Regions from separate parts of the Pantoea rwandensis genome, predicted to be linked through region 1. Evidence: predicted binding sites of a transcription regulator. Region 1 holds the regulator's gene; each other region holds the start of a gene.

Region 1 (7,425 bases):
ATGCCATTAATGTGGTGTCATAATCCGCACCAAAATTATGCCAGTCTTCCATAATAAAATGTTTTTCGCTGGCATCCGCAATCTGGCGCACAGAGGGTAAACATCCATTGGGGAAGATGTATTTATCAATCCAGGGATCAACATTCATGTCGGTGGTGATGGCACCAATGGTATGCAGTAAAAATATGCCGTCTGGTTTGAGATTGCGATCGGCAACATCAAAATAAGTGGCATAGTTTTTCGGCCCCACGTGTTCGAACATACCGACTGATACAATGCGATCGAACTGCAAATTCAAATCGCGGTAATCCTGCAGCAAGATGGTGACGTCCAACCCTTCGCAGCGTTGCTGTGCCAACTTCTGCTGTTCTGCGGAAATGGTCACACCATGCACTTTAACACCGTAATTGCGTGCGGCAAATTCCGCCAATCCGCCCCAGCCGCAACCGATATCCAGCAGCGTCATGCCAGGTTCAAGCTGCAATTTACGGCAGATCATATCCAGCTTGGCAGACTGAGCCTGTTCCAGTGTCTCTGCGTCTTTCCAGTAACCGCAGGAATACTGCATAAAGGGATCGAGCATCAGTGAAAAAAGATCGTTACCGAGGTCGTAATGCTCTTTCCCGACAATCCAGGCACGTTTTTTCGACTGTAAATTGGTTAAACGCGCGGCCGCAATACGCAAGGTATCTTTAAAATGACGCGGGAGTTGTTTATCCAGATGGTGTTGCAGAACGCGATGGAAAAAGACATCTAATTGTTCGCATTCCCACCAGCCATCCATATAACTTTCGCCCAGACCTAGCGATCCTTCCTGCAAAACACGTTTGAAAAAATCCGGATGCTTGACCTGAATATCCCAGGGGCGTGTGCCATTGACTGCAACATCAGCCCGTTCCAGTAATTCGTTGACGATGCGAAACCAGTGGTTTTCTTCAAGGCTCACTTCTTCTATACACGATGAACTCATAGCTTCTCCATCACCCTTCCGATTTGAACCTGTGGAAATAATAGTCAATTTCCTAAGGCCTGTGAGAGAACTCACGGAAAATCCGTGCGCCAGATATCCGACGTTTTACAGAGGTATGAATCTGAATAGAAATGTCTGTCATCAATCAGGAGAGGAAGATCGTGCAGACGCCATCCCAGCGACAGAGTCGCTTAAAAATAATGCAATTATGTTATTGATTTGTTGCAGAAATGCTGACCCACTGAGTATATGCTCACGTGGGTCAATATTCAACGGGTTATCGTTAGTTTGCTAACGATATTCGTTGCATCAGTGATTATCTTCGCAGGGACAGGAGGTGTGAGCAATATCACTTTGTGCGTTTAGGCTGCGTTGCCAGATGAAACCGGCCCATGCCAGAACTACCGTGGCGACCATCACCAGTGTGGTGTTGTAAAGCGCTTGTTGTAATCCGGCCGAGACCAGCAGGCTGGCAATAAAGCATAAGCCCAGTTGCAGCAGGTTTTGGAGGCCTGCCGCCTTACCTGTGGCATGTGGGAAGGGCGCTAATGCAGTGGCCACCACAATCGGATAGATGGCGCCATTCGCCAGTGCCATGCCGCAGAAGGGCAGCAGCAGTGCAATCAAAGAGGGCGCGGGCATCATCGCGACGACAAACAGACTCAAAATGCTCAGGCTGTAGAGCACCAACAGCCATGGCAGCAGTTGTGACCCTTGATAACGGCTCAGCATCGCACGGCAACCAAAGCCACCAATCAGAAACGCAATGGTCTGCGGAATATAGCTCAGACCAATATCGGCGGGGGTTAAACCCGCTGACGCCAGGATGAAGGGCGAACCGGTTAACCAGGCAAAGAAACTGGCAGAACACGCCGAGTAAATCAGCACGTTGCCGCTGTAAACACGCGTGGTGAACAGATTCAGCCAGCCGGGTTGCGGGGTATGATCGGCTTTGGTTTTTTTAGGCGCGGCAAGTGGCAAGGTTCCGATGATCAGCAGCACGGTGATGATCGTCAGCGCGATAAAGATGCTGCGCCAGTGGAAATGGCCCATCAGCCACGCTCCCAGTAAAGGGGCCAGCGCGGGGGAAAGGGCAACCAGCGGCATAATGGTGGCGAACACTTTGTTAGCCTGGGCTTTAGGATAGCGATCGACCACCAGTGCCTGCCAACTGACGGCAGCGGCGCACACACCAACTGCCTGCACAAAGCGCAGTGCCAGCATCATGTTGACGTCCGTCACCCATAACATCCCCAGGCAACCCAGGGCAAAAATCGTCAAACCTGCCAGTAAAATCGGTTTACGTCCAAAACGATCTGACAGCGGTCCCCAGAATACCTGCGCGCAGGCAAATCCACCGAGAAACAGACTGAGGCTGGCGCTGATGGTGCCCGGTGCGGTGGCGAAGTCGCGTTGCATGTCCCCAAAGGCGGGCAGATACATATCCGTAGCGAGGAAGCCGAGCATACTGAGCACAGCAAGGTAGGGAATAAATCCTTTTGACGACAACATAGTGATTCTCATTGGCAGATTGAACGCCGGGGAGTGTAAAAGAGTGCGTCATTCTTTGTGAAACGCTAATATTTGCGCAGTGCTGTTAAAATTTTTGAAGGCAAAAATATGTGGTCTGAATATGCGCTGGAAGTGGTGGACGCTGTCGCGCGCAATGGCAGTTTTAGTGCTGCGGCCCAGGAGTTGCATCGCGTGCCCTCTGCCGTCAGCTACACGGTGCGTCAGCTGGAAACCTGGTTGGCCGTGCCGTTGTTTGAGCGTCAGCACCGTGAGGTGGTTTTAACCCCTGCAGGCGAGCATTTTGTGCGGGAAGGGCGATCTGTTATCAAAAAAATGCTGGCAACCCGCAGGCAGTGCCAGCAACTGGCGAATGGCTGGCGCGGACAACTCAGTATTGCCGTGGATTGCATTGTAAAACCACAGCGTACCCGGCAAATGGTAAAGGACTTTTACCGTCATTTCCCTGATATGGAATTGATTATCAGCTACGAGGTATTTAACGGTGTATGGGATGCCTTAGCGGACGGGCGGGTCGATGTGGCGATTGGCGCCACTCAGGCGATCCCTGTAGGCGGACGTTTTGCGTTTCAGGACATGGGTGCCCTTAACTGGCGTTGTGTGGTCAGTCCCGACCATCCTCTGGCCGCGCATGCTGAACTCAATGAAGAAGCGCTGCGTGCCTGGCCATCGCTGGTATTGGAAGATACCTCTCGCGCATTACCACGACGCATGACCTGGACATTGGATAATCAGCGGCGTTTAGTGGTGCCAGAGTGGGAAACGGGAATGGACTGTTTGCAGGCGGGATTGTGCGTGGGCATGGTGCCAGGCCACCTCGCGCGACCTTTACTCGACAATGGCGCGCTGGTGGAGTTATCACTGCCGCAGCCGTTTCCGGAAAGCCCCTGCTGCGTCAGCTGGTCAGAACAGCGTGCGTCACCCGCGCTGGAGTGGTTACTCGCCTATCTCGGCGATGCTGAAACGCTGAACCACGAATGGCTCAGCGAAAATCAGCATTAACGGCGGTAATCGCGGAATGGACCGTCCGCCACAGAGCGGCGCTCAATCAATGTTGGCTGCACTTCTATGGTTTGCGGCTCTTCGCGTTTGCTGGTGATACGATCCAGTAACATTTCCAGTGCTTTCTCGCCCAACTGAGCCTTCGGCTGGTGGACCGTGGTCAGCGCCGGGGTGAAATAGCGCGCGTTGCGCACGTTATCATAGCCAATAACGGAGATATCCTGCGGCACGCGCAGCCCCATCTCATCGGCGGCACAAATCGCGCCCATCGCCATGATATCGCCACCACAGAACACGGCGGTCGGACGCTGTTTCTGATTAAGGATCTGCTGCATCGCCTGATAACCTGATTCTGGCTCGAAGTCGCCCTGAACCACCCATTCCGGCCGCACAGTCACACCGGCTTCGCTCATCGCCTGCAGGAAGCCCGCATGGCGCCCCCCGCCGGTGTTGCGCTCCATTTGGCCCGGAATGGCACCAATATCACGGTGACCGCGCTCAATCAGGTAACGACCCGCCAGATAACCGCCGTGGAAGGCGTTATCCTGCACGGTATCGGTGAAGTCGCCGCGAGAGGCGCCCCAGTCCATGACCACCATCGGGATATTGCGGTTCTCTTCCAGCATCTGCAGTAAATCGTCAGGATACTCGGAGCACATGACTAAGAGACCATCCACACGCTTTTGCGCCATCATCGACAGATAAGCGCGCTGCTTTTGTAAATCGTTATGCGCATTGCCCAGAATCAAGGTATAGCCGCGTTCGAAACAGTGGTTCTCAACGGCTTCAATAATTTCGGCAAAATAGGGCGCTTCACTGGAGGTGGCCAACAGTCCCAGCGTTTTGGTGTGATTCACCTTCAAACTGCGCGCAACGGCGCTCGGCGAATAGTGCAGCTCTTTGATCGCTTCCCATACGGCGTTACGCGTTTCCTCTGCGACAAAACGCGTTTTGTTGATGACATGCGAAACAGTGGTAGTTGATACACCGGCGCGTTTCGCTACATCTTTAATTGTTGCCATGAAAAAGGTACTCCCCGGCTTATCGCAACTTACTGATAAGTATATTGTTAAACGTTTGCGTCTGCGAAGGGTTTTACGCCCTAAAAAGGGGGCAAATCTGCCGTTTCAGGCAGGGAAAATCACTTCAGCAGGCTGTAAATACAGCATGCGCAAAATCAGTTGCGCAACGAAAGGCGGCGATTCTAGCAAGCCAACGCGGATAAGACGAGATTTTTGCCCACCGCTGTGCGAAAATTGTTTTAACCATAATAAATGTGTGACTAAGGAGTAGTGATGAGTACAGATTTAAAGCTGGCGCTAATGACCACGGTTGGCGCACTGTTGATGATTATTGCGTTTAGCTTCACTGCCATTCTTCATTGATTCAAAACGCATCAATAAAAAAAGCCGGCACTGATTAAGCGTCCGGCTTTTTTTGTGGCGAGAGCCACAGGATGTTGTTGCGCAACAATTAGCGAATAGTTTTTGGTGTCATCATACGGCGCGCACCCACATAGTGTTTCTGCCAGTAGTCTTCGCCTAATGCACTAATTTGAATGTCTTTACCGGTGCGTGGAGACTGGATGAATTTACCGTTGCCGAGGTAAACGCCCACATGGTCGGCAGTCCCGCGATTATTGATGCGGAAGAATACCAAATCCCCTTTCTCCAGCATCTCACGCTTAATAGGTGCGGCATCGTGCAGGTGATACATCTCATTCGCCGTGCGCGGGAATTTGTATTTCACCAAATCCTTATACGCGTACCACACCAAACCACTGCAATCGAAACCGGTATGAGGTGAGGTGCCCCCCCACTGGTAAGGCTTGCCCAGTTGTCCCATCAACTTCGTCATCGCGGTTTCGCGTGCCTTTTGGTAGCGCAGGCGGTGGGATTTACTCATCTTGATACCGGTGAGTCCCTGAACGTCATCGTCCATATCAGGGGACTTTTTCGCGAGACGTTGATGGCCATACTTTTTCAATGGCGACTTCAGCAGGGATTTTTTGCGGCTGGATTTGTTTAAGGCGGTTTCGGTTTTACTCTGCTTTTTCAGCTTGAGCTTCTGCACGGTAGTCAGGCGAGACTTTTTAGCCGTTGTTTTAACCGGGCGTCGCTTGCGGCGCTCATCTTCGCGCGCACTTTTTTTCTCGGCGTTATGCAAACTGGCATTAATCGGGGCATGCTGGGAAGCAGAAGCCACGTTAAAGAACAGTTGGGCAAAAGCCAGTATGAAAAGCGTAATCAGTAAACGCATAGTCCGGTTACAGGTTAAGCAGTCTGGCAAAAAGCAGGCTGCGGCAGAGTAAGAGAAATCTGATCAACGATCAGCGCCGAAGCAATTCTAATCCACTTTTTTTCCAAAAGGTAAGGCCTTTTTCCATTAATCTGTTACCAGGCAGATAATGTCGCTAAATTGAGCGATTTCAGCTGTTTAACGCAGCGAAATTATTGCTAATTATTAATTTGTTCATGCTTATTAATGATAGGAAAATGTTATCTATCCTGTTTGCACTTAACAAACATGGCGATCAGCCGGTCGGTAACGCAAAATCCCGTTTTCAGTGTGGGGCTGAAGTCGCTACAATAAACAAACACGAAGTGAAGGATTAAGGAAGGCAATAATGAGTACTGTTGAAAAAATTCAGCGCCAGATCGCAGAAAACCCGATTCTGTTATACATGAAAGGTTCTCCGAAACTGCCAAGCTGCGGTTTCTCTGCACAGGCTGTGCAGGCGCTTTCTGCCTGTGGTGAGCGCTTCGCGTATGTTGATATCCTGCAGAACCCGGATATCCGCGCTGAAATGCCGAAATTCGCTAACTGGCCAACCTTCCCGCAGCTGTGGGTCGATGGTGAGCTGGTGGGCGGTTGCGACATCATCGTTGAGATGTTCCAGCGTGGCGAATTGCAGCCGCTGGTAAAAGAAACCGCTGAGAAATATAAAGAAGCGGAATAATTGCGAAGGCCGACAAATGTCGGCCTTTTCTTTGAAGATCTATCGTTCAATCAGCCAATCAGCCAATCAGCCAATCAGCCCATCAGGCAGAGCCGTCGTCCTCCGTCTGTTCTTCACTGAAAGCCAGCGGCCAACCTCCCAAACGTTTCCAGCGATTGACCAGCTCACAGAACAGCGTGGCTGTTTGTTCAGTGTCGTAGAGCGCCGAGTGCGCCTGTGTGCTGTCAAACTCCATTCCTGCGGCTTTACAGGCTTTCGCCAGCACGGTTTGTCCCAATACTAAACCGCTCAGTGCTGCAGTATCAAAGGTCGCAAAAGGGTGGAAGGGATTTCGCTTCAGGCTGGCGCGTTCGGCCGCTGCCATCACAAAATTCAAATCGAAGGTGGCATTGTGCGCCACGATAATCGCGCGATTGCAGCTATGATCTTTGGTGCCTTTACGTACCATCTTGAAAATGGCATGCAGCGCCTCGTACTCGCTTACCGCACCACGTAAAGGGTTGGAGGGATCGATGCCCGTAAACGCCAGCGCCGCAGGATTGAGGATCGCGCCTTCGAACGGCTCAACGTGAAAGTGCAGGGTTTCATCACGGTGTAACCAACCGTCCTCATCCATTTTAAGCGTGGTCGCTGCAATTTCCAGCAGCGCATCGGTTTGCGCGTTAAAGCCGGCAGTTTCGACGTCAATAACCACAGGATAAAAACCACGGAAGCGTTGATGAAGAGCGTTTAAGGCGTTCGATTCAGACATCAGGATCTCATAGCAAGAAATGGGGCAGCGCGCATTATGGCAAAAATTACGGGAGGGTGCAGCAGGAGAGGGAAGTCAGCCTGCAAATTAGCAGACTGACTAACGGCATCAATGACCGAGGCCGTGACCAGCGTGTTTGTTTTCGATCAGCTCGATTTTGTAACCATCGGGATCTTCAACAAAAGCAATGATGGTGGTGCCGCCTTTAACCGG
Region 2 (7,425 bases), 1.3 Mb from region 1:
AAATCAATGACATGTCAGGGTTACCGTTTGCGCGAATTGCTGACCAAGATCCATGTCTTCTGGCGGCGCATCGGCTTTATCCAGCGACAGCGCGTATTGCTTGAGCGAGTCATCCGGTTTAGGGGTATGCAGGTCAATCTGGCAGTGTGCTTTGACGCTGTCGTCCATGGTTAATGCCTGTGGGTTATCGTAATACATATCAACAAAGTAGCTTGGGTCAAAGGTCTGAATGCGATACTGTTTTGCGCTCAACGACTGGGGTTCACCAAATGGGACGATGAATTCCAGCACCGCTTTATTGCCATTGCGCGACAAATTGTACTCCTTAGGTAAATTCAGGAACTTCACCCGCGTTTTATCCTGCCAGACTTCAGAGAAATAGTGCTGGCCCAATACGTTCGCCATCACCTGAGCCGCCAGCTTTTTCCATACCACATCGCCCGGTTTCGCCTTGCCTGCATCGTAGAGCAGATCGGCCGAGGTGATTTCATCCATTGTCCACACCATTTTCATCCCCGTCAGATGATCTTTGTCGCTAACGAACTCGGTTTTCATATCGATAAAGCTGTGCGGATGTGACCAGGCCGCTGCGCTGAACAACAGCGTAAAAGTAATAAGCGCAATTTTCATGTGTTATAAAGTAACAATTCTCAAGTGAAGATTATACTGGTCCAGAAAAACTGTGACCCGCCTAAAAGCTCTGAGCAAAAGTCACGACAAAGTGCAGGGTTACCGCGTGGAGTTAGCTATTCTTAGCTCAAAAATGACCCGCGGATAATACTATTGATGAGTTCTGCACCTTCATCTGCACCACTCTTCAGCCGTGCCCAGCGTCGTTGTCATCTGCTATTGCTACTGTTTCTGCCTGCTCCCGCGCTAACGCTTGAAAAGCTCTGCCAGTTAAATGGTGTTGATCCTGCCGTTGCCCGACAGGATATCGCGGATGTCGGTGATGAGATACAGCGCTTCCATCAACTGGAGTTACACCAGATGGTGGATGGCAGCTTCCGCATACATGGGACGGAACTGGACAGGCGGCTCTGCCTGCTCCATTGGCTGCGACGCGCGCTGCGCCTGTCGCAGGATTTCGTCTGCGAACATTTTGCTCCCGTGCTGCGTCAGCGCCTTAAAGTCCTCAATATCGAAAAGGCGCTGTGGGATGAAACCAATCTGCAGGCGTTAATTCAACATTGTAGCCTGCGACTGAGCCGCGATTTCACGCCGCGCGATCGCCTGTTCCTGCAAATCTTTATGAAATACGGGCTGTGCCAACGGCAAAATGCACTGTTTAATGAAAAACAGCGGGCATGGCTGGCAGCAAAAATCGAGCGTGTTGCCGCAGATGATGTGATTCACCACTGGCAGAAACGCTGCCATTTAGCGCCGGACGTTAGCGAAACCGACTTCTGGACGCTGCTTTTCAGTTTGATTCATGCGCCGGATGGGAATCAGCTTGAAGACCACCAGGCGCAGCAGCTCATGCTGGCCGTAGAAGCGTTAATCGCCCGTTTTGAACAGCTGGCGCAGACTCGCGTCAAAAATCAGCACGAGCTGAAATTGCAATTATTCACGCATCTGGCGCAAGCGCTGGATCGCAGTCACTTTGCCATTGGGATCGATAACAGTGTGGCATTGGACGTGGCGCGTCTTTATCCACGTTTACTGCGCACCACCGAACGCGCGCTCTACCACTTCAGCACTGATTTCGGCACGGAATTCAGCGCGGAAGAAGTCAGTCTGGTGGCAGTGTTGTTCGGGGCCTGGCTGATGCAGGATAGCGCACTGCAGGAGAAGCAGGTACTGCTGTTGACCGGCGCGGATGCGGCAATGGAACAATTACTGGAGCAGCAAATCCGCGAGATAACGCTGCTGCCCATCAACATCACTTATCAGGATATGCTGCACTTTCAGCGAGAAGGTGCACCGCGTGACGTAGCGCTGGTGATCACACCTTACGCCACATCGTTACCGCTGTTCTCCCCCCCACTGATCCATGCCGAGCTGCCGCTAAGCTATCATCAGCAGCAGCGCATTCGTCAACTGCTGGAAGCTTAAGCGGCGCGCGGACGCAGGAACAATGCAGGAAGCGCCACCAGTGCCATCACCCAGAACAGATGTCCCTGTAAATGGGTAAACAGCACGCCGCTGATCATTGTCATCACTGCAATCCCGCCCCCCATCGCCAGTGCAGAATAAAGCGATTGCAACCGAATCACTTCGGCGCCCTGACGTGCGGCTATAAAGCGCATTGCCGCCAGGTGACATACGGTGAAGCTGCCACAATGCAAAATCTGAGCAGCAATTAACAGCGGCAGCGCGGTGCTGGATCCCAGCATCACCCAGCGCACTAACGCGCAACAGCATGAAAGTAGCAACAGGTCACGGGCACTCCAACGGCGAAACAGACGATTGCTCAGCGCAAATATGACGATTTCCGCCACCACGCCCAACGACCATAGATAGCCAATCACCGATGCGGAATAGCCTGCTTCCTGCCACCAGATGGCACTGAAGCTGTAATAAGCTGCATGTGCCCCCTGCATTAGCGTCACGCATAACATAAAACGCCAGACCGCGTTCTCTCGTAGCATACCGCGCCACGCCGCCCAACCGCCGCTTGCCCCCTGCCGCGCATCACCTTGTGGCCGGGTTTTAGGAACTAACATCATGCCGCTAAGCATTGCCAGCAAGCCCACACTCAGCAGTGCCAGAATCGCCTGTGATGACCAGGCACTCACCAGCATCCCCGTCAGCGCAGAGCTAATCACAAACGCCAGCGAACCCCATAGCCGCACCGGGCCATAAGCCAGGCCAATTTGCTGCGTCCAGGTCGCTGCCAGCGCATCGCTGAGCGGCACCAACGGCGAGAAAAACAGGTTGAAGCCCACCATGACCAGTAACAGCCATAACCATTGGCCGCCAAACCAGAAACCTAACGCAAACAGGCACGTCATCAATGCCAGCAGCCGCAACGCCAGAATCAGCTGAGAGGGATTTTTAACCTGCGAGGCGATTAGCAGGCTACCGACAAATCGCGCCACCATGCCGCAACCGAGCAGTAAGCCGATTTTTTCAGCATCCAGGCCTATGCCTTTGAGCCAGACGCTCCAGAAAGGTAAGTAGATGCCGTAACAGAAGAAGTAGGTGAAGTAGCTGAGTCCCAGCCATCTGGCCGATCCGATGGTCATTTTGCCTCCCACAGGCATGTCAGCTGCGCCCGCAGCCCATTGGGCCGCTACTTTGTCAGAGGCTTGAACAAAAGTGAAATGAAAGGTCGGAGAATCGTCTTTTCTGCGACAGGCTTCGCATCGGAAATCATACCTCAGGCACCGTAATAACAAGGTCTGCGCGAATGCTTCATGTGCGGTGTATGCGGTGTGTGCGGTGTGTCAACTCTATTCAGCACGGGTCGCGTGCATAAAAAAGGATGGCCAGCGCCATCCTTTTTAATCACATCAACATGGTGCCAAATCAGGCATACACAGGCAGACGCGCACAGATATCCAGTACCTTCTGCTTGGTGCGCTCAATGGTCGCTTCGTCGTTGATGTTGTCCAGCACGTCAGCGATCCAGCCAGCCAGCTCGCGCACATCTGCTTCTTTGAAGCCACGACGAGTAACCGCTGGAGTACCAATACGCACACCGGAGGTCACAAATGGACTCTTCGGATCGTTAGGTACGCTGTTTTTGTTCACAGTGATGTTAGCACGGCCCAGCGCGGCATCAGCTTCTTTACCAGTCAGGTTTTTGCTCACCAGATCGATCAGGAACAGGTGGTTATAAGTCCCGCCTGAAACGATGTTGTAGCCACGCTCCAACAGAACCTCAACCATTGCTTTGGCGTTTTTAGCCACTTGCTGCTGGTAAGATTTGAACTCTGGCTCCATTGCTTCTTTGAACGCCACCGCTTTACCCGCGATCACGTGCATCAGCGGGCCGCCCTGACCACCCGGGAATACCGCAGAGTTCAGTTTTTTGTACAGGTCTTCGTCACCGTTTTTCGCCAGAATCAGGCCACCACGTGGACCCGCCAGGGTCTTGTGGGTGGTTGAGGTCACGATGTGCGCATGTGGAACCGGGTTCGGGTACACATCAGCGGCGATCAGACCGGCAACGTGAGCCATGTCAACGAACAGGTAAGCGCCCACGCTATCTGCGATTTCGCGCATTTTTGCCCAGTCGCACACGCCAGAGTATGCAGAGAAACCACCGACGATCATTTTTGGCTTATGCGTTTTAGCCAGCTCAGCCAGTTCGTCGTAGTTGATTTTGCCGGTTTCGTCGATGCCGTAAGGGATGACGTTATACAGCTTGCCTGACAGGTTCACTGGTGAACCGTGCGTCAGGTGACCACCGTGCGCCAGGTTCATACCGAGGATGGTGTCGCCCGGCTGCAACAGCGCAGTGTAAACCGCGAAGTTAGCCTGTGAGCCAGAGTGCGGCTGTACGTTGGCAAAGTCTGCGCCAAACAGCGCTTTCGCGCGATTGATCGCCAGCTGCTCAACGATATCAACGTATTCACATCCGCCGTAGTAGCGTTTGCCCGGATACCCTTCAGCATATTTGTTGGTGAGCTGTGAACCTTGCGCCTGCATAACGCGTGGGCTGGTGTAGTTTTCAGAAGCAATCAGTTCGATGTGCTCTTCCTGACGCACCTTCTCTTGCTCCATAGCCTGCCACAACTCGGCATCATAATCGGCAATGTTCATATCACGCTTTAACATCCGGCATCTCCTGACTAGCTAACTTTTTTAACGGCAGTTTAGGCCCCGGCAAGGGGCGAAGGCCAACAGTGTAAACGGTTTTGTCAGGTGACGGTAGCGCCAATCCCCTCTTTTTACGCAAACGATTGGCACGGCGCTGGAACGGGTTTTTTACGCATTTTTGCAAGCTTGTAAATCACGATATTTGCTCACGCTGAAGGGGAATATTTTTCAGGTTTGTGGGCCAGCTTCCAGCTTCGGCACTTAACCCGCAAACAAAGCGGGGGATTTACAGGCAAGATGAACGATCATAAGATGCATTTAAAATACATGTTTAAAATCACTGCGAGGCCTTCACCATGCTAGATGCACAAACTATCGCTACCGTTAAGTCTTCCCTGCCCGCTATTGCTCAGCTTGGCCCGCAACTCACTGGCCACTTCTATCAGCGTTTGTTAACGCAACACCCGGAACTGAAGAACGTTTTCAACATGAATAATCAGCGCAGCGGCAATCAGCGTGAGGCGCTGTTTAATGCCATTGTCGCCTACGGCAGTAACCTGGAGAATCTGGCAGTGCTGCTGCCGGCGGTAGAGAAGATTGCGCAGAAGCACACCAGCCTGAATATTCAGCCCGCGCAATATGCGGTAGTCGGTGAAACGTTGCTGGCCACCATCGAAGAGTTGCTCAATCCCGGCGATGACGTCTTGCAGGCATGGGGCAAAGCTTACGGCGTGCTGGCGGATGTGTTTATCCAGCGTGAAGAAGCGATTTATTGCGCCTCAGAAGAGAAAGTCGGCGGCTGGCGTGGCGCGCGTGACTTCCGTATTCGCACCATCAATACTGAAAGCTCCGTGATTAAAAGTTTTGAGCTGGTACCTAACGATGGTCAGCCCGTCGCTGATTTTCTGCCCGGACAATATCTGGCCGTTAGTCTGCGACCTGAAGGAAGCGAAAATATCCAGCATCGCCAGTATTCACTCACCCATCTACCTAACGGCAAATCCTATCGTATCGCCGTGAAGCGCGAGGAACACGGCAGCGTTTCCGGTTGGCTGCACACCCATGCCAAGGTCGGTGATATTGTGCAATGTGCGGCTCCAGCAGGTGATTTCTATCTGCAAACGACAGGAACCGCGCCGGTCACGCTGATTTCTGCCGGTGTCGGCCAAACCCCAATGCTGGCGATGTTAGCCAGCCTGGCCGAGCAACAGTATGCAGGCGCGGTTAACTGGTTGCATGCGGCCGAATGCGGTACACAGCATGCTTTTGCGGATGAAGTTCAAGCCATAGGTGCTCGCCTGCCACATTTCGCCAGCCATATCTGGTATCGCGAGCCGGAAAGCGTGGACAGTGGCCGTTTTGATGCGCAGGGATTAATGGATCTCGCAGGCATCTCCAGCCAATTGAATCAGGCCGACCGCCAGTTCTGGCTCTGTGGCCCCCTGCCATTTATGCAGTTTGTCGCGCGGCAGCTGGTCGATGCCGGTATCAGTGCCGATCGTATCCATTATGAAGTTTTTGGCCCGCACAAAGTGCTGTAAACAAAAAAAGCCTGCATCATGCAGGCTTTTTAACAGGCTAACGAAGGGGCTTAGATCGCCTCTTCGTCCTCTTCACCGGTACGGATACGCACCACGCGCGCCACGTCGAACACAAAGATTTTGCCGTCGCCGATTTTGCCGGTCTGCGCGGTATTCATAATGGCTTCAACGCAGGTGTCGACGATGTCATCACCGACCACCATTTCGATTTTCACTTTTGGCAGAAAATCGACCATGTACTCCGCGCCACGATACAGCTCAGTGTGGCCTTTCTGGCGACCAAAACCCTTCACTTCACTGACCGTCATCCCGGTGATGCCCACTTCAGCCAACGCTTCGCGCACATCATCGAGTTTGAATGGTTTAATAATTGCATCGATCTTTTTCATGACAGATCCTTTTTTCACTCCCTCCATGATGGACGGATAACAAGTAGTATATACCCGTCCTGCTTCAAGTTGCAGAGGGGTTGGCGGCTCTCTTTTCCCCAAATCGCTTGAAGAAGTAAGCTCATCGGGATGCTTTCGTTTGCCGTCTGACTGCAACTCAAATTATTTGGGGTAGTCAATGGATGAATCAATATGCCGCAGCAAGCTACTCTTTAAATTCACTGGCGTCCAGCTCATGGCGTGACAGCAGCTTATAGAATTCTGTACGGTTACGTCCAGCCAGACGCGCAGCGTTGGTGACATTTCCTTTGGTCATTTGCAGCAATTTGCGCAGATAGTTGAGCTCAAATTGATTACGTGCCTCAACAAAAGTCGGCAGCGCCGTATTTTCACCTGCTAACGCCTGCTCAACCAGCGCATCACTGATCACGGGTGATGTGCTCAGCGCGACACACTGCTCAATCACGTTGACCAGCTGCCGCACGTTGCCAGGCCAGCTGGCCCCCACTAAACGTTTCATCGCATCCACAGAGAAGCTGCGCACAAAGGGTTTATGGCGTTCGGCCGACTGGCGCAACAGATGGTTCGCCAGCAGCGGAATATCTTCTGCACGTTCATGCAGCGCCGGAATCTTCAGATTCACCACATTGAGGCGATAGTAGAGATCCTCGCGGAAACTCTTTTTCTCCATCGCTTTAGGCAGATCGCGATGCGTGGCCGAGATGATGCGCACGTTGATATCGACATCCCGATTACTGCCAAGCGGACGCACTTTTCGCTCCTGCAAG
Region 3 (7,425 bases), 1.6 Mb from region 1:
ATCCGTCACGCTGCGCATCAAACGGCTCTCTGGCGCGAAGCGGTGCCAGTAAAGCATGCGGCGCTGGTACAGGCCTGGCGTCAAATCCACCAAATCACCTTGCGCCAGTTCTCGCTCAATCTGTAAGTGTGGGATCATACAGCACACTGAACCCTGACGCGCCAACTGCACAAAGGCTTCCGACGAATTAACGATGTGGCACGGTACGCTGCCCGGTGACAGATCGAAGTTCTGCTGTAAAAACGCCTGATGCATATCATCCAGATGGTCAAACGCCACCGCAGGGGCTTTCAACAAAGCAGAGCGCGTGACGCCATTCGGGAAGTAGCGCGCAGCGAAATCTGGCGACGCGCAGAACAGATAATCCAGTGCACCCAACTGATCCACCAGACAACTCGGCAGCGGCTGCGGCTGGATACTGACGGCGCCGACCACTTCACCGCGACGCAGGCGTTCCTGGGTACGGGTTTCATCTTCTACCTGCAAATTCAGGCGCACCGGCGAATCGGCCAGCACGTCTTTCAGTGCAGGCAGCAGCCAGGTCGCCAGACTGTCGGCGTTGACCGCCAGTGACAGCAGCAGTGGCGTCGTGCCGCCGTTGTCATCACCCAGCCACTCTTCTTCCAGCAACTCCACCTGATGTAGCAGCGCCAGCAGTTTTTGTCCTTGCTCGGTCGGACGCGGCGGTACGGTGCGCACCAGCAGCGGCTGACCAAATAAATTTTCCAGCTGTTTAATGCGCTGTGACACCGCAGACTGCGTGATGCAGAGTTTTTGGGCCGCACGCTCAAAACCGCGCTCGCGAATCACAGCATCCAGCGCCTGAAGCGTTCGATAATCCGGGCGTTTCATTGTTGTTCTCTCTCGTTCAGGATGGAAAGTACTATGCCACAAAACGGTCATATTGTGCTGCGGCGGATTTTTGCGGGCTGGCTTCCAAAGGCTTAAATCGATGCGTTAACAGCCGCGCATTTTCACGACGCCTTGTTTTATACTACGCGCACTTCGATGTCGCACAGGTTTTAAACATACCATGACCCAGGATGAACTGAAAAAAGCGGTTGGTTGGGCAGCACTGCAATACGTGCAACCCGGCACCATTGTTGGCGTTGGCACCGGTTCAACAGCGGCGCATTTTATTGATGCGCTTGGCACCATGAAAGATCAAATTGAAGGCGCGGTCTCCAGTTCGGAAGCCTCGACGGAAAAACTCAAAGCCCTGGGAATTCCGGTTTTTGATCTGAATAACGTCGATGAACTGTCGGTTTACGTTGATGGCGCGGACGAGATTAATCCACAGATGCAGATGATCAAAGGCGGCGGCGCAGCGCTGACGCGTGAGAAAATTGTCGCAGCCGTGGCGAAAAAGTTTATCTGCATTGCGGATGCCTCCAAAGAGGTGGACGTGTTGGGCAATTTCCCGTTGCCGGTGGAAGTGATTCCGATGGCGCGCGCGTTTGTTGCGCGTGAACTGGTGAAGCTGGGCGGCCAACCTGAGTATCGTCAGAATGTGGTGACCGACAACGGCAACATTATTCTCGACGTGCATAATCTGCGTATTCTCGACCCGATTGCATTGGAAAAAACCATCAATGCACTGCCGGGCGTGGTCACCGTTGGCTTGTTTGCCGCGCGTGGCGCTGATGTTGCCTTAATCGGCACAGCAGATGGCGTGAAAACCATCACTTATTGATCTGATAGCGTACTCACCGGCGCGTGTGCTGCGCCGGTTATTTCCATCTGCAAAACATCTTTTCTTGCTGGGGTGAAATTTGGTGACTTATGTCACAAAAGATTCATCAACAGCAGGTTCGTACTTCGGCGCACTCGCATCCCACGATTTTGTACGGCTTTGTGCTGCCTCAACGTGGGCGCGTGCTGGCGGTCAGGCAATCGTTTGTATTGCCGCGCTCGAAATTTTTGATATTTTGGCAGAAGGCTACCTTATGGTAGTCCTCGTTGAATTCTGAATAGGGTCGGGAAATGGCAAAGGTATCACTGGAAAAAGACAAGATTAAGTTCCTGCTGGTGGAAGGCGTTCACCAGAGTGCACTGGATAATCTGCGTGCTGCGGGTTACACCAACATCGAATTCCATAAAGGGGCACTGGATGCGGAGTCGCTGAAGTCCTCCATCCGCGATGCGCACTTCATTGGTATCCGTTCCCGCACCCAACTGACCGAAGAGATCTTTGCGGCGGCCGAAAAGCTGGTCGCGGTAGGCTGCTTCTGCATCGGTACTAACCAGGTTGATCTGAATGCTGCTGCAAAACGCGGTGTGCCGGTCTTCAATGCACCATTCTCTAATACCCGTTCGGTAGCCGAACTGGTGATCGGCGAAATGCTGCTGATGCTGCGCGGGATCCCTGAAGCAAACGCCAAAGCACACCGTGGTATCTGGAACAAAGTGGCGAACGGCTCGTTCGAAGCGCGTGGTAAGAAGCTGGGCATCATTGGCTACGGCCATATCGGGATGCAGCTTGGCGTGCTGGCAGAAGGCCTGGGCATGCACGTGTTCTTCTACGACATCGAGACCAAATTACCGCTGGGTAATGCGACTCAGGTTCGTCACCTGTCTGATCTGCTTAACATGAGCGACGTGGTCAGCCTGCACGTTCCAGAAAATGCCTCAACGCAGAATATGATTGGCGCAGACGAGTTGGCGCTGATGAAGCCGGGCGCACTGCTGATTAACGCCGCACGCGGAACCGTGATTGATATTCCAGCCCTGTGCAACGCCCTGGCGAACAAGCATCTCTCCGGTGCGGCCATCGACGTCTTCCCGGTTGAACCGGCGACCAACAGCGATCCGTTCAACTCACCGCTGTGCGAGTTTGATAACGTGATCCTGACGCCACATATCGGGGGCTCCACTCAGGAAGCTCAGGAAAACATCGGCCTGGAAGTCTCGGGCAAGCTGGCGAAATACTCTGACAACGGTTCTACGCTGTCCGCCGTTAACTTCCCGGAAGTGTCCCTGCCGATGCATGCTGCCAGCGCCAGCCGCTTGCTGCACATCCATGAGAACCGCCCAGGCGTGTTGACCGCGATTAACCAGATCTTTGCCGAGCAGGGCATCAACATTGCCGCTCAGTATCTGCAGACCTCGCCGGTGATGGGTTATGTGGTTATCGATATCGATGCAGAAGAAGATGTGGCGGAAAAAGCGCTGCAGCTGATGAAAGCGATTCCGGGCACCATTCGCGCCCGCCTGCTGTACTGATGATTCAGGGCACCTTGCGTGCCCGTCTGCTGTGTTGATGATTCAGGGCACCTTGCGTGCCCGTTCATCTTGCTGATTGATCAGGGCGCCACCTCAATTGGCGCCCTTTGTTTTATCGCTCGGCGCTATCCCACTGCCACAGCTTTGACGGCGTTAAAATAGCAGGCAAAGGGACATCCCATGCCGCGACTGGCAATGTCTCAACACGCTGGCAATCGTGCGTAATGCCCATCGGTAAAAAGCCATGCTGTTGCCAGTGCTGCAGGGTGCGATCGTAAAAACCTCCCCCCATACCCAATCGCTGACCCTGGTGGTCAAATGCCACTAACGGCACCAGCATCACATCCAACTGATCGAGTGTGGCCATCTGCGTGATATCCAGCGGCGGTTCAGGGATGCGCAATTTGTTTGGGGCCAGTGACGTCTCAGGCGTGTAACGCAGGAACAGCAGATGCCCGGGAGCGAAAGGATGCAGTACCGGCAAATAAACCTGCTTTTTCTGTTGCCACAGCTTGGCAATCAGCGGGCGGGTGTTGATTTCGCCATCGACAGATAAAAACAGCGCGATGCGTTGGGCATTAGCGATAGGCGCAAAGTTAATAGCGTGCTCGGCGAGCAGATCGGCAGCTTGCTCCTGCTGTTCAGGCGTAAGGTTGCGGCGCAGATGGCGCACATGCTGGCGGATGTCCTGGCGATCAAGTAGGGAAGGTGCGGTCATGATGTCCCCGGCAGAGTCGGCAATTTGACCAACTATATCATGCGAAGCGGGAGATTCTCGTCATACTTCAGGTACAGGGGACTAACTGCGCTCATGCACCCCAATCACTCAATTCGTTAAGCTGATTGGGATCCATTTGCTTGCCGCCTTGCTGAAACATAAGTCTCTGGCGAAGGGGACTAAAGAGGAGATCTCCGAGATGCCGCCGCAGGCTGTAACCCTTGAACCCATGGTTCAAGGTGAACATGCCGTCACAATTATTAGGCTTCTCGGACGGACCGAGCATGCGCACAAATTGTGGATCGTCACATTCTGTTGGTATTAAATATCGGCTCAGGGGACGGGCCCGCTTGCAAACATCTCAGAGAAAATTGACTTCACCGTCACTCTAACACGAGTACCATGAAGTGTTATTCGAATTTAGGGCCCTGGCGATCAGTTATGCGACCTTGCTCAACTAATGCTTGTTCAATGGTCTGCTGCAGCATGCGGATACGTTGTTCCATGTTTGCTGCATAGTCGCGCGTCTTGCCTTTTTCCTGTGCCAGCTCGTGGCAGATGTTTAAGGCGGCGATGAACACCAGTTGCTCTGTATTGGTGACTCTAGTGCGAACTTTTAAATCTTGCAACCGTTGATTGAGATCCTCTGCAGCCAGATTCAGCGCATCTTGCTGTTCGGGCGGACAATTTACTCTCAATGAACGACCAAAAATCTGAATATCTACCGGTTGTGCAGACATGCCACCATCCTGACTGATTACTCTGTTCGCATCTCCCTTACCTGTCAATGGGTTGGGAGGTGCGCAACTATATAGAGCCGCGATATAAGTTACAACCCCTTTTCTGGAAACCCTGAGGCACCTGGTGGTAGCATAACACGAACTTATTCTGCCAACGACGACCAAAGCCTATGTCTTTACAGAACGAAACTCCTGGTTACAACGCGCTAGCCGCAGCCCTTTCTCAGCAGGGCGTGGGCATGACGCCAGCCGAAATGCACGGATTGCTGTCCGGTATTTTGTGTGGTGGCAGCAAAGATGCCAGCTGGAAAACCAAGATCCACGACCTCACCAACGACGGCATGGCGTTTTCACAAAGCTTGTCACAGCCGCTGCAGGCGCTGCATGAAAATCTGAGCAATACGCTGGAAGATGAGGGTTTCATGTTCCAGCTGATGCTGCCGGAAGATGATGACATCACCGTCTTCGATCGCGCGGATGCGCTCGCAGGCTGGGTCAACCATTTCCTGCTCGGCTTAGGCGTCACGCAGCCCAAGCTGGATAAAGTGACCGGCGAAACCGGTGAAGCGATTGACGATCTGCGCACCATTGCGCAACTCGGTTACGACGAAGATGAAGATCAGGAAGAGCTGGAGCAGTCGCTGGAAGAAGTGATTGAGTATGTGCGCGTGGCGGCCTTGCTTTGCCATGACACATTCACTCGTCAGCACACGCCAACTGCGCCGGAAGTGCAAAAGCCAACGTTACACTAAGTGCGTTATTGCGGGCGCGTGGTGCCCGTTTCAACAGGGAGTGCAAACATGATTACACTGGATACTTTCCAGCAACGTCGTCAGGCGCTGATTGCCCGTATGGCACCTGGCAGCGCTGCTTTGATTTTCGCTGCACCTGAAGTGACCCGCAGCAACGACACGGAATACAACTTCCGCCAAAACAGCGACTTCTGGTATTTCACCGGGTTCAATGAACCGCAGGCGCTGTTAGTGCTGATCAAAAGTGATGACAAGCATAACCACAGCGTGCTGTTCAATCGTGTTCGCGACCTTACCGCAGAGATCTGGTTTGGCCGCCGCCTCGGGCAAGATGCCGCACCCGCTAAGCTTGGCGTTGACCGTGCTTTACCGTGGGATGACATCGGTGAGCAATTGCATCAGCTGCTCAACGGGCTTGATGTGGTGTATCACGCTCAGGGTGAGTACGCAGAAGCTGACCAACTGGTGTTCAGCGCGTTGGAAAAACTGCGCCGTGGCTTCCGTCAGAATCTCAGCGCGCCTGCTACCGTTACCGACTGGCGGCCGTGGGTGCACGATATGCGCCTGTTTAAAAGCGAAGCCGAGATTGAGATTTTGCGCCGTGCGGGAAAAATCAGTGCGCTGGCGCATACCCGTGCGATGCAAGCCTGCCGTCCGGGGATGTTTGAGTATCAGCTCGAAGGCGAAATTCACCATGAATTCAATCGCCACGGCGCACGCTTCCCTTCTTACAACACCATCGTGGGATCGGGTGAGAACGGCTGCATCCTGCATTACACCGAAAACGAAAGTGAAATGCGCGATGGCGATTTGGTGCTGATTGATGCGGGTTGTGAATTCCACGGGTATGCCGGTGACATCACCCGCACCTTCCCGGTTAATGGCAAATTTACGCAACCCCAGCGCGAGATTTACGACATCGTGCTGGCCTCGCTGTACAAAGCGCTGTCGATGTTCCGCCCTGGCGTCAGCATCCACGACGTCAATGACGAAGTGGTGCACATCATGATCACCGGTCTGGTCGATCTCGGCATTCTGGAAGGCAATATCGATACGCTGTTCGAAGAGCAGGCGCACCGCCCGTTTTTCATGCACGGCTTGAGTCACTGGCTGGGGCTGGATGTGCATGACGTCGGCCATTACGGTACACCAAGCCGTGATCGCATTCTCGAACCGGGTATGGTGCTGACCATTGAACCGGGTCTGTACATCGCGCCGGATGCGAAAGTCCCACCGCAGTATCGCGGTATTGGTATCCGTATCGAAGATGACATCGTGATCACCGCTGATGGCAACGAAAACCTGACCGACAGCGTCGTGAAAGATGCCGATGCGATTGAAGCCTTGATGGCAGCGGCACGCCACGCATGAGCATTTTGATTGCAGGCGGCGGTATGACCGGGGCAACCCTGGCGCTGGCGATTTCTCATCTGACGCAAGGCCAGCTGCCCGTCACGCTCATTGAGCGCAGCCTGCCGGATAGCCGCAAACATCCTGGTTTCGACGGCCGAGCGATTGCGTTAGCGGCGGGCACCTGTCAGCAGCTGGCGGATATCGATGTATGGCGCTCGCTCGCAGATTGCGGCACGCCAATCACGGATATTCACGTTTCTGACCGTGGCCACACCGGTTTTGTGCAGCTCAAGGCGGATGATTATCAGGTCCCAGCGCTGGGGCAGGTGGTTGAGCTGTTTGATGTGGGACAGCGCCTGTTCCAGCGACTGAAAAGTGCGCCTGGCGTGACGCTGCGCTGCCCGGATTACGTCACGACGGTGGAGCGCACAGCAGAGTCTGTCACGGTGACACTCAACAGCGGCGAGCAGCTACAGGGCGCGTTGCTGGTGGCAGCCGATGGCTCACGTTCGCCACTTGCGGCGTCATGCGGCATGACCTGGCAGCGGGACGATTACCAGCAGCTAGCGGTGATTGCCAACGTTACCACGCAGCAACCGCATCAGGGGCGTGCTTTTGAACGCTTCACCGAGCACGGCCC
Region 4 (7,425 bases), 690 kb from region 1:
CCAGGGCATCAGAGGCGGCTTTGTCTTCGGTTTTCAGGCGATTCACTTCACGCGCCATGTCGAAGAACACTGAGTAGGCTTCCGGCGTGTTGAAGTCGTCATCCATCGCGGTACGGAAGCGCGCTTCAAACTCTTCGCCGCCTGCTGGCGTAGCGCTGGCATCGGTGTGACGCAGTGCGGTGTAAAGACGCTCCAGCGCCGCACGTGCCTGATTGAGGTTATCTTCGCCGTAGTTGAGCTGGCTACGATAATGGCCCGACATCAGGAAGTAACGCACGGTTTCCGCATCGTAATGCGCCAGTACGTCACGCACGGTGAAGAAGTTACCGAGTGATTTCGACATCTTCTCGCGGTCGATCATCACCATGCCGGAGTGCATCCAGTAATTGACGTAATCGCCGTCGTGCGCACAGGTTGACTGCGCCACTTCGTTTTCGTGGTGCGGGAACATCAGATCCGATCCACCGCCGTGGATGTCGAAGTGGGTGCCCAACTGTTTGCAGTTCATCGCGGAACACTCGATGTGCCAGCCTGGACGACCGTTGCCCCACGGCGAATTCCAGGCTGGCTCATCCGGCTTGGACATTTTCCACAACACGAAGTCCATCGGGTTGCGTTTAATTTCGGTGATTTCAACGCGCGCGCCCGCCTGCAGCTGAGTCAGATCCTGACGCGACAGCACGCCATACCCTTTATCACTCAGCACATCGAACATCACATCGCCGTTGTCCGCCACATAAGCATGTTTGCGTTCAATTAAACGCTCAACCAGCTCGATGATTTCAGCAATATGGCGCGTGGCACGCGGCTCCAGATCCGGCGGCAGAATGCCCAGCGCGTCAAAATCTTTGTGCATTTCGGCGATCATACGGTTGGTCAGCGTTTCAATGCTCTCACCGTTTTCGTTGGCACGTTTGATGATCTTGTCATCAATATCGGTGATGTTACGCACATACTTGAGCTGATAGCCCACATAGCGCAGATAACGTGACACCACATCAAATGCAACGAAGGTACGCCCATGGCCGATATGACAGAGGTCGTAAACCGTAATTCCACAGACATACATGCCGATCTGACCAGCGTGGATCGGTTTAAATTCCTCTTTCTGACGGCTCAGGGTGTTATAGATCTTCAGCATTGAACGATTCCGTTATTAACGTTTGCGGGATACGCCTTTCCAGCGTAGCTGGGTATTGTGCCGTATTTTTCTAAGTTGTGCATCGCTCGCTTACCTTCTGTGGCTGCCTTACTGACGAGCCATCGGAATTTGTGATATAAGAGGCGTCTACAAAAATGCCCCGCCGCTTTGCAGGCGTGGCAGTTGATACTGACGACACCCGTAACAGGACGAATATAATGGTCACTTTCCAGACGAACCATGGCGACATCGTAATCAAAACCTTCGATGACAAAGCGCCGGCTACCGTGAAAAACTTCCTGGACTACTGCCGTGAAGGTTTCTACGACAACACCATCTTCCACCGTGTTATCAACGGTTTCATGATCCAGGGCGGCGGTTTTGAGCCAGGCATGAAGCAGAAAGACACCAAAGAAGACATTCGTAACGAAGCCAACAATGGTCTGAAAAACACCAAAGGTACGCTGGCGATGGCCCGTACTCAGGCGCCACACTCCGCGACTGCCCAGTTCTTCATCAACGTAGCAGACAACGACTTCCTGAACTTCCGTGACGAAAGCCTGCAGGGCTGGGGTTACTGCGTGTTCGCTGAAGTGGTTGAAGGCATGGACGTAGTTGAGAAAATCAAAGGGGTGAAAACTGGCCGCAGCGGCATGCATCAGGACGTTCCGGTTGACGACGTTGTCATCCAGAAAGTGACTGTTAGCGAGTAATGTCGCGCACGCTGTTTATCGCAGATTTGCATCTGTGCACAGAAGAACCGGCAATCACTGCCGGTTTTCTGCATTTTTTGCAGGGTGAAGCGCGTGATTGCGATGCGCTTTACATCCTCGGCGATCTGTTTGAAGCCTGGATTGGCGATGACGATCCCAATCCGCTACACAGTGAAATCGCCGCAGCACTAAAAGCCCTGCCGATCCCCACATTCTTCATCCATGGCAATCGAGACTTCCTGCTCGGTAAACGTTTTGCGCACGAAAGTGGCATGACGCTGCTGCCGGAAGAGCAAGTGCTGAACCTTTACGGCCATCGCGTGCTGATTATGCATGGCGATACCTTGTGTACCGACGATGAAGGCTATCAACGCTTCCGCGCCAAAGTGCATCAGCGCTGGCTGCAACGTCTTTTCCTTGCCCTGCCGCTGCGCATCCGCATGCGCATTGCTGCGCGTATGCGCGCCGACAGCAAGCAAGCCAATCAGCACAAGTCGATGAGCATCATGGATGTCAATCAACAAGCCGTGATCGATACGATGACGCGCCAGCAGGTGCGGATTCTGATTCACGGGCATACCCATCGTCCGGCGGTGCATGAGCTAGTCGTGCAAGGTGAAAGCGCCCAGCGCGTGGTGCTCGGTGCCTGGCACGAAAATGGCTCAATGATTCAGGTTGATGCCGATGGCGTGCAGCTGATCGAATTCCCGTTTTAAAATCGAATCCTGAAATAGTCGGGCGCATTCGTGCTCGACACTCAGCGCGATGAAGATTCCTCTTCTCGCATCATTGCCCGTTTTCCGGCCACGCAACCGTTTTCCTTGCTCCCTTCTCATGCTATTCTCTGTGCCCTTCTTTACCTGCCCGCCCGGCCAGGTTCGTTTGACTATTCACAGGAGTTGACCGCATGTCATCCAACGCCACCCCGGCTCGTATCGCCATCGTCATGGGTTCTAAAAGTGACTGGGCTACCATGCAGTTCGCCGAGGAAATTCTTAACAGCCTGGATGTTCCGTTCCACGTTGAAGTGGTCTCTGCTCACCGTACGCCAGACAAACTGTTCAGCTTTGCCGAAACCGCCGCAGATAACGGTTTCCATGTGATCATTGCCGGAGCGGGCGGTGCTGCGCATCTGCCGGGCATGATTGCCGCCAAAACCCTGGTGCCGGTGCTGGGCGTGCCGGTACAAAGCGCCGCGCTGAGCGGTGTGGATAGCCTCTACTCTATCGTGCAGATGCCGCGCGGCATTCCTGTCGGCACATTAGCGATCGGTAAAGCCGGTGCGGCTAACGCAGCGCTGCTGGCGGCACAGATTCTGGCGGTGCATGACAAAGAACTGGCGGCGCGTCTTGCCACCTGGCGTCAAACCCAGACTGACGAAGTGCTGAACAACCCAGATCCACGGGTGGACGCATGAAACCGGTTTGCGTACTCGGCAACGGTCAGTTAGGCCGTATGCTGCGCCAGGCGGGTGAACCGCTGGGCATCGCGGTGTATCCGGTGGGTCTGGATGCTGAACCTTCTGCCCTGCCGATCGCTGAAAGCGTGATCACCGCAGAGATCGAGCGCTGGCCGGAAACTGCGTTAACGCGTGAGCTGGCGTTGCATCCGGCCTTTGTGAACCGCGATATCTTTCCGCGTCTGGCCGATCGCCTGACGCAGAAACAATTGCTCGATCAACTGAACCTGGCAACGGCGCCATGGCAGTTGCTGGCAGCTAAAGCTGAGTGGCCGCAGGTGTTCAGCTCGCTGGGTGAGCTGGCGATTGTGAAACGTCGCACCGGCGGTTATGACGGTCGTGGTCAGTGGCGTCTGCGCGCTCACGAGACCGATGCGCTGCCGGATGAGTGCTACGGCGAATGCATTGTTGAGCAGGGCATCAACTTCAGCGGTGAAGTGTCGCTGGTCGGTGCGCGCGGTCAGGATGGCACCACGGTGTTTTATCCGCTGACGCATAACCTGCATCAGGACGGCATTCTGCGCACCAGCGTCGCCTTCCCGCAGGCCGATGCCGCGCAACAGCAGCAGGCGGAAGCGATGCTCAGCGCGATCATGCATGAGCTGAAATATGTCGGTGTGATGGCGATGGAGTGTTTTATCACGCCAGAAGGCCTGTTGATCAACGAACTGGCCCCGCGCGTGCACAACAGCGGTCACTGGACGCAGAACGGCGCATCGATCAGCCAGTTTGAGCTGCATCTGCGCGCGGTGCTCGGTTTAGCGCTGCCAAAACCGGTGGTGTTTGCGCCGTCGGTGATGGTGAACCTGATTGGCACCGACGTGAATGTCGACTGGCTGCAACAGCCGCTGGTGCATCTGCACTGGTACGACAAAGAAGTGCGTCCGGGCCGTAAGGTTGGGCACTTAAATCTCACCGACAGCGATCAGGCACGCCTTGCGGCGGCGCTGAACGCGCTGGTGCCGCAGCTGCCGGAAGAGTACGCCAGCGGAATTGCCTGGGCGGTTGAGAAGCTGTAAATGCAAAAGGCCGCGCAAGCGGCCTTAAATTTATGTGCAGATGATTAAGCTGCTTCAAATCGTCTGAATAGCGCCTTCCCTTTCAGCAATCGCACGCCCAGCCAGCCGCCGCACAGCGACAACAGCAGCGCGCCGCAAATCGGTAATGCCATCCACAGCGTCCAGTCGGGCTCCCAGGGGAAGTCAAAAATCTTACGCTGTAATCCCCACAGCGCCGCTTCTGCGCCTAATGCGGCAGCCACGCCGGAAACCACGCCGAGCAACGCAAACTCACACCACAGCGTGCCGCGCAGCAGCCGTTTGCTGGCACCCAGCGTGCGATATACCACCAGCTCTTGTCTGCGCTGACGCATGCCTACCTGAATCTGTGCCAGCAGCAGCAACACGCCGCAAATCGTCACCAGCACCACCATGAGCTCCAGTGCCTGACTCACCTGCGCCAGCACCTGACCAATCTGCTTCAGCATGCTGCCAACATCCAGCAAGCTCAGCGTTGGGAAGGCACGATTGAGCTGCGCCAGCAGCGCCGGATTACTGTCCATGCGGAAGCTGGTGAGCCAGGTTTGCGGCTGTTGATCCAGTGCGCCCGGCGGGAAGATAAAGAAGAAGTTTGGCCGCAGGCTCTCCCAGTCCACTTTGCGCAGGCTGGTGATTTTGGCGCTGAACTGCTGGGTATCACCGCTGAAGGTCAGGGTATCGCCGAGCTTCAGGCCAAGACGATCCGCCAGCTCCACTTCCATCGATACTTCACCCGCTTTCGGCGGCCAGCTTCCGGCCAGCAGCGGATTGTGATCCGGTCGATCCGCCTGCCATGTCAGATTGAGTTCGCGGTTCAGCGCGTTATCCATCTTCGGATCGGCTTCTTTACCGTTCAGCTCGGTCAGACGCGCACGCACAATCGGATAGTAGGATTCCGGTTTAACCTGATGTTGATTGAGGAAGTCACGCACCTGCGGCACCTGTTCCTGCGTCATGTTAAGCAGGAAGTAGTTCGGCGCATCCGGCGGTAACTGCTGCTGCCAGCGATCCAGAAGATCGCCGCGCATCACCAGCAACAGCGCCAGCAGCATAAAGGAGAGCGAAAATGCCGCCAGCTGGCTCAGCGTCATCACCGGCTGTCGTAGCAGACGATTGATCGCCAGACGCATCGCCAGATTGCGCACTACCAGCTTACGCAGCAGCAACAGTGTGCCCCAGCCGAGCAGTGACAGCAGCAGCGCCAGCATCACCACGCCCACCAGCAGCGCCCACAACATTTTGCTACCGCCCATCAATAACGCCAGCAGGCCAACCACTACCAGCGCCATGGCGGGCAGATAAAACCGCAGCGGCCAGACATTGGCCACCGCATCACGCCGGAGCACGCGCAGCGGCTGCGTCGCCATCAGCAGGCGATACGGGCGCAATCCCACCAGCAGCGAAATGACAAACATCGCACCAATCGCCCATAACCACGGCCAGAAACTGGCGGCAGGCAAGGCGGCAGGCAGCACGGGCTTAAGCATCGCCAGCAGGATGATCTCAATCCCCTGCCCCAGCACGCTGCCCGCTATCGCCGCCAGCAGCAGCAGCACCGCCAGCCACTGGCCAATGATCAGACGTTGTAAGGCTTTACGCGTGGCGCCCAGCGTTTTCAGCACCGCCACCAAATCGTAGCGGCTGCGGCAGTAATGGCTCATCGCCACCGCCACGGCGGCAATCGCCAGCATCAGCGTCAGCAACGCCGATAACAGGAGGAATTGCTGCGCACGCTGCATCGAGCGACCCAGCGCATCTTCCGAGTTCTCGACGCTGATCCAGCGCTCACCGGCTTTCAACTGCGGCTGGATCCAACTGTCATAACGCGCCAGCGGAGCCGGATCGCCAGAGAATTTGTAGCGCCAGCTGAGCCGACTGCCGGGCTGAATCGCACCGGTTTTATCAACATCCGCGAGGTTCATCAGCAGGCGTGGCGCCGTCTGGAACGGATTGAAGCCGCCATCCGGCTCCTGAATCACTTCGCCCGCGATGCGCAGCGTGGTATCCCCCACATCGACGTTGTCGCCGACTTTCAGATTAAGCAGCGCCAGCAAGCGCGGCGCGGCCAGCACTGTGCCCGCCTGCGGTTTTAATCCCGGCGGATCGGTCTGCAAGGTGCCGAACATCGGATAGGCATCGTCCACCGCTTTCACATCCGCTAACTGCGGCGTCTGATCGGCGAAGGTCATGGTCATAAAGCTGAGCTGACGACTGACGGAGAGCCCTTCATCACGCGCTTTATTCAGCCAGGCTTCCGGCGCGGGCGCGCTGCTGCGCAGAGTACGATCGCCCGCCATAAAATCACGGCTCTGCTGGCTCAGCCCTTTTTCCATGCGATCGCTGATCGAGCCCAGCGCCAGCACGCAGGCCACCGCCAATGTCAGCGCCAGCCAAACAATCAACAGTGAGGGCGAACGCCATTCACGCCAGAACCAGCGCCAAATCATGTCTCCTCCCACAGCTTGCCGTCGCGCAGGCGCAGCCGACGATCGCAGCGCGCCGCCAGTTGCTCATCGTGCGTCACCAGAATCAGCGTGGTGGCGAAGTCGCGGTTGAGGGAGAAAAGCAGGTCGGCGATGCGATCGCCGGTTTTGCGATCCAGGTTGCCGGTGGGTTCATCGGCGAACAGTAAACCAGGACGGCCGCTAAACGCGCGCGCCAGCGCCACACGCTGCTGCTCGCCGCCGGAAAGCTGCGCGGGCAGATGATGCAGACGATCTTTCAGGCCAAGTTGCGTTAAGAGATCCACCGCCTGGGCGCGGCTGTCGCGATCGCTGTCACCACGCAATAAAGCAGGCAACTGGACGTTTTCCAGCGCATTGAGCGTCGGTACCAGCATAAAGGACTGGAACACAAAGCCCACTTCGCGTGCGCGCAACGCGGCACGTTGCTCTTCGTTCATGTTGTGCAGCGGCTGGCCGAGCAGATTGACCTCGCCGCTGCTGCCATCGTCCAGCCCGGCCAGAATGCCCAGCAATGTGGATTTGCCGGAACCCGATTCGCCAATCAGCGCGATGGTCTCAGCTGGTTTGACAACCAGCTCAACTCCGGTAAGGATGGTCAGCTGATGCTCTC

What was found. Region 1 encodes PurR, which represses purine synthesis genes. Its sites were predicted from a motif close to CANGCAAACGTTTGCNTG; they were not measured.
Region 2: glyA (serine hydroxymethyltransferase) is a predicted target of PurR. The motif match lies at 4,840-4,857, and genes of this name have one in related genera.
Region 3: serA (phosphoglycerate dehydrogenase) is a predicted target of PurR. The motif match lies at 1,887-1,904, and genes of this name have one in related genera.
Region 4: purE (5-(carboxyamino)imidazole ribonucleotide mutase) is a predicted target of PurR. The motif match lies at 2,660-2,677, and genes of this name have one in related genera.

Annotation. Positions count from the first base shown of each region.
Region 1 is NZ_CP009454.1:2,942,910-2,950,334, reverse strand. It holds gene cfa (cyclopropane fatty acyl phospholipid synthase) at 1-970, opposite strand, end outside; gene punC (purine nucleoside transporter PunC) at 1,280-2,482, opposite strand; gene punR (DNA-binding transcriptional activator PunR) at 2,591-3,502, shown strand; gene purR (HTH-type transcriptional repressor PurR) at 3,499-4,524, opposite strand; gene LH22_RS20620 (YnhF family membrane protein) at 4,798-4,887, shown strand; gene LH22_RS13395 (C40 family peptidase) at 4,976-5,761, opposite strand; gene LH22_RS13390 (Grx4 family monothiol glutaredoxin) at 6,126-6,461, shown strand; gene rnt (ribonuclease T) at 6,544-7,212, opposite strand; gene gloA (lactoylglutathione lyase) at 7,321-7,425, opposite strand, start outside.
Region 2 is NZ_CP009454.1:1,666,564-1,673,988, reverse strand. It holds gene LH22_RS07650 (nickel/cobalt transporter) at 1-13, opposite strand, end outside; gene LH22_RS07645 (DUF1007 family protein) at 4-630, opposite strand; gene csiE (stationary phase inducible protein CsiE) at 787-2,055, shown strand; gene LH22_RS07635 (3-phenylpropionate MFS transporter) at 2,052-3,188, opposite strand; gene glyA (serine hydroxymethyltransferase) at 3,472-4,725, opposite strand; gene hmpA (NO-inducible flavohemoprotein) at 5,064-6,248, shown strand; gene glnB (nitrogen regulatory protein P-II) at 6,299-6,637, opposite strand; gene glrR (two-component system response regulator GlrR) at 6,843-7,425, opposite strand, start outside.
Region 3 is NZ_CP009454.1:1,369,068-1,376,492, forward strand. It holds gene LH22_RS06255 (LysR family transcriptional regulator ArgP) at 1-852, opposite strand, end outside; gene rpiA (ribose-5-phosphate isomerase RpiA) at 1,034-1,693, shown strand; gene serA (phosphoglycerate dehydrogenase) at 1,984-3,222, shown strand; gene LH22_RS06270 (5-formyltetrahydrofolate cyclo-ligase) at 3,335-3,940, opposite strand; RNA gene ssrS (6S RNA) at 4,128-4,311, opposite strand; gene zapA (cell division protein ZapA) at 4,351-4,680, opposite strand; gene LH22_RS06285 (YecA family protein) at 4,851-5,432, shown strand; gene pepP (Xaa-Pro aminopeptidase) at 5,481-6,803, shown strand; gene ubiH (2-octaprenyl-6-methoxyphenyl hydroxylase) at 6,800-7,425, shown strand, end outside.
Region 4 is NZ_CP009454.1:3,636,554-3,643,978, forward strand. It holds gene cysS (cysteine--tRNA ligase) at 1-1,141, opposite strand, end outside; gene ppiB (peptidylprolyl isomerase B) at 1,360-1,854, shown strand; gene lpxH (UDP-2,3-diacylglucosamine diphosphatase) at 1,854-2,570, shown strand; gene purE (5-(carboxyamino)imidazole ribonucleotide mutase) at 2,762-3,271, shown strand; gene purK (5-(carboxyamino)imidazole ribonucleotide synthase) at 3,268-4,332, shown strand; gene ybbP (putative ABC transporter permease subunit YbbP) at 4,377-6,797, opposite strand; gene ybbA (putative ABC transporter ATP-binding protein YbbA) at 6,794-7,425, opposite strand, start outside.